3 regions of the Kluyvera intermedia genome follow, and region 1 is predicted to be linked to each of the others. Evidence: predicted binding sites of a transcription regulator. Region 1 holds the regulator's gene; each other region holds the start of a gene.
What was found. Region 1 encodes sigma-54, which starts transcription at its own class of promoters, with help from an activator protein. Its sites were predicted from a motif close to GTTGGCACANNTTTCGCTNT; they were not measured.
Positions count from the first base shown of each region.

Region 2: the regulator sigma-54 is predicted to act here: its motif matches at 1,175-1,194, upstream of norV (anaerobic nitric oxide reductase flavorubredoxin).
Region 3: the regulator sigma-54 is predicted to act here: its motif matches at 1,437-1,456, upstream of hydN (electron transport protein HydN).

Region 1 is NZ_CP139986.1:588,868-592,117, reverse strand. It holds gene lptA (lipopolysaccharide ABC transporter substrate-binding protein LptA) at 1-71, shown strand, start outside; gene lptB (LPS export ABC transporter ATP-binding protein) at 78-803, shown strand; gene rpoN (RNA polymerase factor sigma-54) at 848-2,281, shown strand; gene hpf (ribosome hibernation promoting factor) at 2,304-2,591, shown strand; gene ptsN (PTS IIA-like nitrogen regulatory protein PtsN) at 2,648-3,136, shown strand; gene rapZ (RNase adapter RapZ) at 3,170-3,250, shown strand, end outside.
Region 2 is NZ_CP139986.1:1,136,375-1,139,624, forward strand. It holds gene norV (anaerobic nitric oxide reductase flavorubredoxin) at 1-1,125, opposite strand, end outside; gene norR (nitric oxide reductase transcriptional regulator NorR) at 1,316-2,836, shown strand; gene gutQ (arabinose-5-phosphate isomerase GutQ) at 2,833-3,250, opposite strand, start outside.
Region 3 is NZ_CP139986.1:1,126,885-1,130,134, reverse strand. It holds gene fdhF (formate dehydrogenase subunit alpha) at 1-818, opposite strand, end outside; gene hydN (electron transport protein HydN) at 855-1,400, opposite strand; gene U0026_RS05400 (LacI family DNA-binding transcriptional regulator) at 1,546-2,559, opposite strand; gene ascF (PTS cellobiose/arbutin/salicin transporter subunit IIBC) at 2,824-3,250, shown strand, end outside.

The sequences.
Region 1 (3,250 bases):
CCGTTCTGGTTCCGTCGCAGTTGCAGGACAAATCTAAAGATCAGGCCCCGGCCCAGAAGAAGAGTAACTAATTCGTTATGGCGACATTAACTGCAAAAAATCTGGCGAAGGCCTATAAAGGCCGTCGCGTGGTGGAAGATGTCAGTCTGACCGTGAATTCCGGTGAGATTGTCGGTCTGCTTGGGCCAAACGGTGCGGGTAAAACCACTACCTTCTACATGGTGGTTGGGATCGTTTCGCGTGATGCGGGTAATATCATCATTGATGACGAAGATATCAGCCTGCTGCCGCTGCATGCTCGTGCCCGTCGCGGGATTGGCTATCTGCCGCAGGAAGCATCCATCTTCCGTCGCCTGAGCGTGTATGACAACCTGATGGCGGTGCTGCAGATCCGCGACGATCTCAGCAACGAGCAGCGTGAAGACCGCGCCAAAGAGTTGATGGAAGAGTTCCACATCGAACACCTGCGCGACAGCTTGGGTCAGGCGCTTTCCGGTGGTGAACGACGTCGTGTAGAAATCGCACGCGCGTTGGCGGCAAACCCGAAATTTATCCTGCTGGATGAACCGTTTGCAGGGGTTGACCCAATCTCGGTTATCGACATCAAACGCATTATCGAACATCTGCGTGACAGCGGTCTCGGCGTGCTGATTACTGACCACAACGTGCGTGAAACGTTAGCCGTCTGTGAACGCGCCTATATCGTCAGCCAGGGGCATCTGATTGCCCACGGTACCCCTCAGGAGATCCTACAAGACGAACATGTTAAACGCGTGTATCTTGGGGAAGACTTCAGACTCTGATAGGGTATGGTTAACGACGTAAGTGGGAGAGATTCGCTCTGAATATGAAGCAAGGTTTGCAATTAAGGCTCAGCCAACAGCTTGCCATGACGCCGCAGTTGCAGCAGGCAATCCGTCTGTTGCAGTTGTCTACGTTGGAACTTCAGCAGGAACTCCAGCAGGCGCTGGAGAGTAACCCCCTGCTCGAGCAAACCGATCTTCACGAGGAAGTAGAAACCCAGGAACCCGTCGATACCGAAACGCTCGACAGCGTAGATGCACTGGAAAAGCCGGACATGCCGGAAGAACTACCGCTCGACGCCAGTTGGGATGAAATCTACACTGCCGGCACGCCATCGGGCAACGGGGTCGATTACCAAGACGACGAACTGCCGGTTTACCAGGGCGAAACCACTCAGTCACTGCAGGATTACCTGATGTGGCAGGTCGAGCTGACGCCGTTTACCGATACTGACCGGGCGATTGCCACTTCGATAGTCGATGCGGTAGACGATACCGGCTATCTCACCGTTACGGTGGAAGATATCCATGAAGGCATTGGCGATGACGAGATTGGTCTCGATGAAGTAGAGGCCGTGCTTAAACGGATCCAACGATTCGATCCGGTCGGCGTCGCCGCCAAAGATCTCCGCGACTGTCTGCTGATCCAACTTTCTCAGTTCTCACCTGATACGCCACGCATTACTGAAGCGCGCTTAATCATCAGCGATCATCTCGATCTTCTCGCCAACCACGACTTTCGTTCACTTATGCGCGTTACGCGCTTAAAAGAAGATGTGCTCAAAGAAGCAGTCGATCTGATTCAATCACTCGATCCACGTCCTGGGCAATCGATCCAGACCGGCGAGCCGGAATATGTGATCCCTGATGTGCTGGTGCGCAAAGTGAACGGTCATTGGATGGTTGAGCTTAATTCCGACAGCATCCCGCGCCTGCAGATAAACCAGCATTATGCGGGGATGTGCAACAATGCCCGCAACGACGCTGACAGCCAGTTCATCCGCAGTAATCTGCAGGATGCTAAGTGGCTGATTAAAAGCCTTGAGAGCCGTAATGACACGCTGTTGCGCGTAAGCCGCTGCATTGTTGAGCAGCAGCAGGCCTTTTTCGATCTTGGCGAAGAACACATGAAACCGATGGTGCTGGCCGATATCGCCCAGACCGTCGAGATGCACGAGTCCACGATTTCGCGTGTTACCACGCAGAAGTATTTGCATAGCCCACGGGGCATTTTTGAGCTTAAGTATTTCTTCTCCAGCCACGTCAGTACCGAAGGCGGCGGCGAAGCCTCGTCCACGGCCATCCGTGCGTTGGTGAAGAAGTTAATTGCTGCGGAGAATCCCGCAAAACCACTGAGCGACAGTAAACTGACCACCCTACTCTCCAATCAGGGTATCATGGTGGCCCGGCGTACGGTTGCAAAGTACCGAGAGTCTTTATCCATCCCGCCGTCGAACCAGCGTAAACAGCTGGTCTGACTCTACTGATAAGGAAGACACTATGCAGCTCAACATCACTGGACACAACGTCGAAATTACCGAAGCGATGCGCGAATTCGTCAATACGAAATTCGTTAAACTCGAACAGTATTTCGAGAGGATCAATCAGGTCTACATTGTGTTAAAAGTGGAGAAATTGACGCACATCTCGGATGCAACATTGCATGTTAACGGGGGCGAACTTCATGCTAGCGCAGAAGGCAAAGATATGTACGCCGCCATCGACGGCTTGATCGACAAACTGTCGAGACAGTTAAACAAGCATAAAGATAAACTAAAACAACATTGATTGTCCGAGCGACCGCCCGATGTGCTCTGCAGATTGGGCGGTGCTTAGGTGAAATTATGACAAATACTGATTCAGCTCTACAACTGAGCAATGTCCTTAACCAGGAATGTACCCGCAGTGCTGTGCACTGTCAGAGTAAAAAACGTGCGCTGGAAATCATTAGCGAGCTGGCGGCCAAACAGTTAAGTCTGCCTCCGCAGGTGGTGTTTGAAGCCATTCTGACCCGTGAAAAAATGGGCAGTACCGGCATTGGCAATGGCATCGCGATTCCACACGGTAAACTGGAAGAGGATACGACGCGCGCGGTAGGCGTTTTCGTGCAACTGGAAACACCGATTGCCTTCGATGCTATCGACAATCAGCCTGTTGATTTACTGTTTGCGCTTCTGGTGCCTGCAGACCAGACCAAAACCCACCTGCATACGCTTTCCCTGGTGGCGAAACGTCTGGCGGACAAAACTATTTGCCGTCGTCTGCGTTCTGCGCAGAGTGACGAAGAACTGTATCAAATCATCACCGATACAGAAACTCACGATGATGCGTAATGGACATCACATCGTACTGAGGAGAAACGGTACATGGTACTGATGATCGTCAGCGGCCGCTCTGGCTCGGGAAAATCTGTTGCCCTGCGTGCGCTGGAAGATATGGGGTTTTAC
Region 2 (3,250 bases), 550 kb from region 1:
CCATTTGGCTTTCAGGCTCAGTGACATTTCAAGGCCGGCATCCTGTAAGCGAGTGGACAGACGGTCTACCGCGCCGCCGCTCCAGCCGTGGGAACCAAAGGCGCTGGCACGCTTGTTACGAAAACGCAGACCGGTAATCTCTTCAACCAGACCGGCAATTTTCGGCATCATCACGTTGTTCATGGTGGATGTCCCAACCAGTACCCCTTTAGAGCGGAAGACGTTGGTCAGAATTTCATTTTTATCGCTGCGGGCCACGTTAAAGATTTTCACCGCTACGTTCGGGTCAACTTCGTTGATACCCTGCGCAATCGCATCCGCCATCATGCGGGTGTTGTTGGACATGGTGTCGTAGAAGATAGTGATGCGGTCTTCCTGATAATCTGCCGCCCATTTCAGGTACAGCTCAACGATTTGCGTTGGGTTTTCACGCCATACCACACCGTGAGAGGTGGCAATCATGTCGACCGGCAGGTTGAAGCCGAGGATCTCGGTGATTTTTGGCGTCACCAGGCGGCTGAACGGGGTCAGGATGTTGGCGTAGTAACGTTGGCACTGTTCGAACAGTTCGGTCTGGTCAACTTCGTCGTTGAACAGGCGTTCGTCACAGTAGTGCTGGCCGAAGGCGTCGTTACTGAACAGCACCGCGTCGCCGGTCATATAAGTCATCATGCTGTCTGGCCAGTGCAGCATTGGGGTTTCAACGAAGATCAGCTGTTTGCCATTACCGATGTCCAGGGCGTCACCGGTTTTCACTACGTGGAAGTTCCACTCTGGGTGGTGGTGGTGACCGTTGATGGAGTCAATGGCGTTGGCGGTGCAGTAAATTGGGGTGTCCGGAATCTGTGACATCAGCTCGGTCAGCGCACCCGCATGGTCTTCTTCAGCGTGGTTGATGATGATGTAATCGATATCAGCCAGATCGATTTCGCTGCGCAGGTTCTGCACGAATTCGCGGCTGAATTTATGGTCGACGGTATCGATCAGAACGTTTTTTTCTTCACGGATAAGGTAGCTGTTGTAGCTGCTGCCACGCAGCGTTTTGTATTCGGTCCCGTGAAAATCACGAACTTCCCAGTCACGTTGGCCAACCCAATGAATGTTATTTTTAACCAGAATAGACATAGCAACCTCAATAATTAATTCAGCATTTTTCAAAAAAGATGTTTTGTTTATTGCAGGTAGCGTGCCAACTTTTTATCTAATTGATTTATATGAATTAATTGTTTTATGCCACTTTGGTGTTAGTCAAAATGACTATACTTAATATTGTCAATATGACATCATGCATTGTCAAAATGACTGTGAGGTAGCCATGAGCTTTTCGGTGGACGTCCTGGCGGGTATCGCCATTGAATTACAACGGGGGGTCGGCCATCAGGACCGATTTCAGCGTTTAATCACCACGCTGCGCCAGGTACTGGATTGCGACGCCTCGGCACTATTGCGTTATGACGCGAGGCAGTTTATTCCGCTGGCGATTGATGGGCTGGCAAAAGATGTGCTCGGCAGGCGCTTTACGCTGGAAGGGCATCCGCGTCTGGAGGCTATTGCCCGCGCGGGTGACGTCGTTCGTTTTCCTGCCGATAGCTCTTTGCCTGACCCGTATGATGGTCTGATCCCCGGTCAGGAAAGCCTGAAAGTCCACGCCTGTATTGGTTTGCCGCTGTTCGCCGGACAAAACCTGATTGGTGCGCTGACGCTGGATGCTATGTCGCCGGATCAGTTCGATGTCTTCAGTAATGAAGAGTTGCGGTTGATTGCCGCGCTGGCGGCAGGGGCGCTTAGTAATGCACTGCTGATTGAACAACTGGAAAGCCAGAATATGCTTCCCGGCTCGGCAACCGACTTCGAACAGGTCAAAGAGACGCAGATGATCGGCCTGTCGCCGGGCATTATGCAGTTGAAAAAAGAGATTGAGATTGTTGCGGCCTCTGACCTCAATGTGCTGATTAGCGGTGAAACCGGCACCGGGAAAGAGTTGGTGGCGAAGGCGATTCACGAAGGTTCACCACGGGCGGTGAGCCCGCTGGTCTATTTAAACTGCGCCGCGCTGCCGGAAAGTGTGGCCGAGAGCGAGCTGTTTGGGCACGTAAAAGGGGCGTTTACCGGGGCTATCAGCAACCGCAGCGGTAAATTTGAAATGGCCGATAACGGAACGCTGTTCCTTGATGAAATCGGCGAGTTGTCGCTGGCGTTGCAGGCCAAACTGCTGCGTGTGCTGCAATACGGTGATATTCAACGTGTCGGTGATGACCGCAGTTTGCGTGTTGACGTACGCGTGCTGGCAGCCACCAACCGTGACCTGCGCGAAGAGGTTCTGGCAGGCAATTTCCGCGCCGATTTATTCCATCGCCTGAGTGTGTTCCCGCTTTCGGTGCCGCCGTTGCGTGAACGTGGCGATGACGTGGTACTGCTGGCGGGCTATTTCTGCGAACAGTGTCGTTTACGTTTGGGGTTATCCCGTGTGGTGCTGAGCGCAGGAGCACGAACGCATCTGCAAAGCTATGGTTGGCCGGGGAATGTCCGTGAGCTGGAACATGCGGTGCATCGTGCGGTGGTGCTAGCACGGGCGACCCGCAGCAGCGGTGAAGTGGTGCTTGAAGTGCAGCATTTTGCGTTTCAGGAAGGGGGGGCGAGCACGGTAATGACTGAAGCGCCGTTGCCGATTGCCACGGTAAACAATCTGCGCGATGCCACCGAGCATTTCCAACGAGAGATGATCCGCAATGCGCTGGAGACACATCAGCACAACTGGGCGGCTAGCGCACGAGCGCTTGAGACAGACGTCGCCAACCTGCATCGGCTGGCGAAGCGTCTGGGTCTGAAGGATTAAAGGATCCCGGCCTGGTAGAAGTTTTGCAGATTTATTGCGCCGACCAGACGGTTATTGCCATCGACTACCGGAGCGGCGCTGATTTTCAGCTTCATCAACTGTTCTTTGGCGTCAATGGCGCGTGCCTGGTCATTGAGCGTTACGCCGCCCTGGGTCATGGCTGCGGTAACGTTATCGGCAAGCGTGCCGCCGCTAACCAGCCAGCGACGCAGGTCGCCGTCGGTAAAGATCCCCTGTACCTGAGACTGGTCGTCGCAGACGGCGACCATCCCCATCCCGGTGCGGCTAAGTTCTAGCATCGCGTCCATAACGCTTGTATGAATGGTCACTTGCGGGGTCTCATTTCCCTGACGCATCAGATGGTGTACGCGATTTAACAAGCGTGCACCAAGCGCTCCAGCCGGATGTGAACGA
Region 3 (3,250 bases), 540 kb from region 1:
ACACCGGTCAGCGTTTCTACCGCTTCCGGCGAGTAGTCTTTTACCACTTCGCGCAGCGCATCCAGCCCGGTGGTGAAGCGTGCCACGTATTCTTTGTCATACAGATTTTCTTCAAGCAATACGTGGGCGAAAGCATTCACCAGCGCCATATTGCTGCCGTTACGCATCTGGAGATGCTGGTCGGCAATACGCGCGGTTTCAATACGACGCGGATCGCAGACAATAATTTTAGCGCCTTTGTCTTTGGCCTTAATCACGCGGCGCGCCACAATCGGGTGCGAGTCCGCACAGTTGTAGCCAAACACCAGCAGGCAACGCGAGTTTTCGATATCGCCGATGCTGTTGCTCATTGCGCCGTTGCCCAGTACGTCCTGCAATCCGGCAACCGATGGGCCGTGACAGACACGGGCACAGCAGTCGACGTTGTTGGTATGCAGCACGCCGCGAGCAAATTTCTGCATCACATAGTTGGTTTCATTGCCGGTACCGCGCGATGACCCGGTGGTCATAATGGCGCGCGGCCCAAATTTGGCTTTTATATCGCCAAGACGTTTCGCGGTATAGCGAATCGCCTCATCCCAGCTCACAGGAGTGAGTTTGCCGCCCTTTTCATAGCGGATCATGGGCTGCGTTAAGCGCGGTGTCAGCAGCTTGGTATCGTTCAGGAAGTCCCAGCCGTAATAGCCTTTCAGACACAGTTCGTTCTGGTTGGTTTTACCATCAGCGGCTTCGGCACGAATAATTTTACCGTTATCGACAACCAGCTTCATTTTGCAACCTGCGCCGCAGTAAGGGCACACACTCGTGATTTTTTTCATCAGTAACAGACCTGTTAAAAGAGAAATTAAGGGATTTTAGAAAGACAGAGACGTCGCAACGTCCAGCGCCGTACGACGGCGTTTTTCCGCGCTCAACTGTTCGAGCTTGTCGCGATCAACGCAGAACAGCGCGTGAGTCGGGCAGGCTTCCATACAGGCCGGGCCAGCTTCGCGGTGGAAACACAGGTCGCATTTGTTAGCTTCGGCTTTTTCCGCACGAACTTTCAGACCCGCGCCGCTATTACGAACCACCGGGCGAACCACCACTTCCATCGCACCGTACGGGCACGCCACAACGCAGGTCTTACAGCCAATGCAGCGTTCCTGCATGACGTGGATAAAACCTTTATCGCGGATAATTGCCCCGTTCGGGCAGACGTTGGCGCAAGGAGCGTCTTCGCACTGGCGACAGGCGGTAGCGGTGGAAACATCCATCCCTTTAATAACGTGAATACGCGGCAGGAAAGATTGCGGCGTCAGCGCGGCGCAGTCCTGTTCTTCCTGGTGGGAAACCACGCATGCGACTTCGCATGTCCGGCAGCCAATACATTTACTCGCATCAGCAATGATGAAACGGTTCATCAACTTCTCCAGCAATGACAATGAATTGTGCGAGAGAATGCATTATTCGAGCCAACTTTTAGTTGGCTGATTATTAAGAATATTTTTGGAGGGTAACAGAAAGAGATGCTGTCATCGTCACTAATGACGATGACAGCTGACGAGATTACGCGTGCGGGCCTGCCACAATAGAATCGCGTTCAATCAGCTCGCCGGGGAAGGTTTGTTGATATTTAAAGTCACCGCCGTCGAGCATAAAAATAAGCCGGTTGATGGTCTCTTTAATCATTTCCGTCACCGGGATCCGTACGCTGGAAAGCGACGGGATCATATAAGGTGCCAGCGCAATGTCATCGAAGCCAATCACTGAAACCTGCAAAGGAACGTTGATGCCGTGGTCATGCAGGCGCTTTATCGCCCCCACCGCCATGTCATCGTTGCTGGCGACCAGCGCACTAAAGCTCGCCTGGCGTTCACGCAGCGTATCCACACCAGCAGCGCCCGTGGCCGGCGTCCATTTCCCTTCGACAATCAGCTCGTTACGCAGCGTAATGCCGTGTTTTGTCAGCGCATCTTTATAACCAGATAAGCGTTCAATACCGGTCGGCGAATCCAGCGAACCGGTAATAAAAGCAATATCCCGATGACCGTGGGCAATGAGTTTTTCCACCGCCTGCTGGCTGGCTGATTTTTGATCGCAATAAACGCAGTGACTGCTGTTACGCCGCAGCCTGCGGTTAATCACCAACACCGGCCGTTGCTGCTGTTGAATGATATCGTCAATTTCGTCGACGCTTAAAAAGCGCGGGTAAATAATGATGCCGTCACAGCGCAAGTCGAGGAGATACTGAATGGCCTCACGCTCTTCCTCGGCACTGTGCTTACCATCAGCCAGAATCAACCGCCGCCCCTGCGCTTCGGTCATGCTCGCCGCATGAAACAACAACTCGCTGAAGTAGACGCCGTGGTACAGCGTATTGGTGACCACGAGGCCCAGCGTTTGCGTCTTTTTAGTCGCCAGATTACGCGCCAGCAGATTCGGCCGATAGCCGCTCTCTTCAATCGCCAAAAACACCCGGTCTTTGGTCTCCTGGCTGACATAGCCGTTACCCGAGAGCACCCGGGAGACGGTGGCTTTCGACACGCCCGCCCGTCGCGCCACCTCCAGCATCGTCGTCATGATGATTATCCTTGAGAAATCGTTTGGCAGCAGTGTACTGCACCGTTTGGCTATTTTCAGCCACTGTGGGTACGGTGAATCATTCGCCACCGCTATTTATTGTGACCGGTTTCACGAATCATTTAAAAACAATTTTTAGATCTTGCTGCAACAAAATAAACACATGATGATTATGTGGAACCGGTTTCTTATGCGGCGTTTCATCCCAAATACTTCGCGGCGATGGACGATAAGCACCCTACTGATAAAACAGGATAAAATCCGATGTCTAAAAATTATGCGGCGCTGGCGCAATCCGTCGTCGGTGCACTTGGTGGGGTAAACAATATCGCCGCCGTCACCCACTGCATGACCCGCCTGCGTTTCGTGGTGAAAGACGATACACAGATCGACAGCGCTACGCTTAAGAACATCAGCGGCGTAATGGGCGTGGTGCGTAACGACAATCAGTGCCAGGTCATTATTGGCAATACCGTTTCACAAGCCTACCGTGAAGTGGTCAGCCTACTGCCGGGCGATATGCAGCCCGCCGTGCCGGTTGGCAAACCGAAGCTGACGCTGCGTCGCATAGGCGCTGGGATCCTCGACGCCCTGATCGGCACCATGTCACCGCTGATCCCGGCGATTATCGGCGGATCGATGGTGAAACTGCTGGCGATGATCCTCGAAATGACAGGCGTGCTGCCAAAAG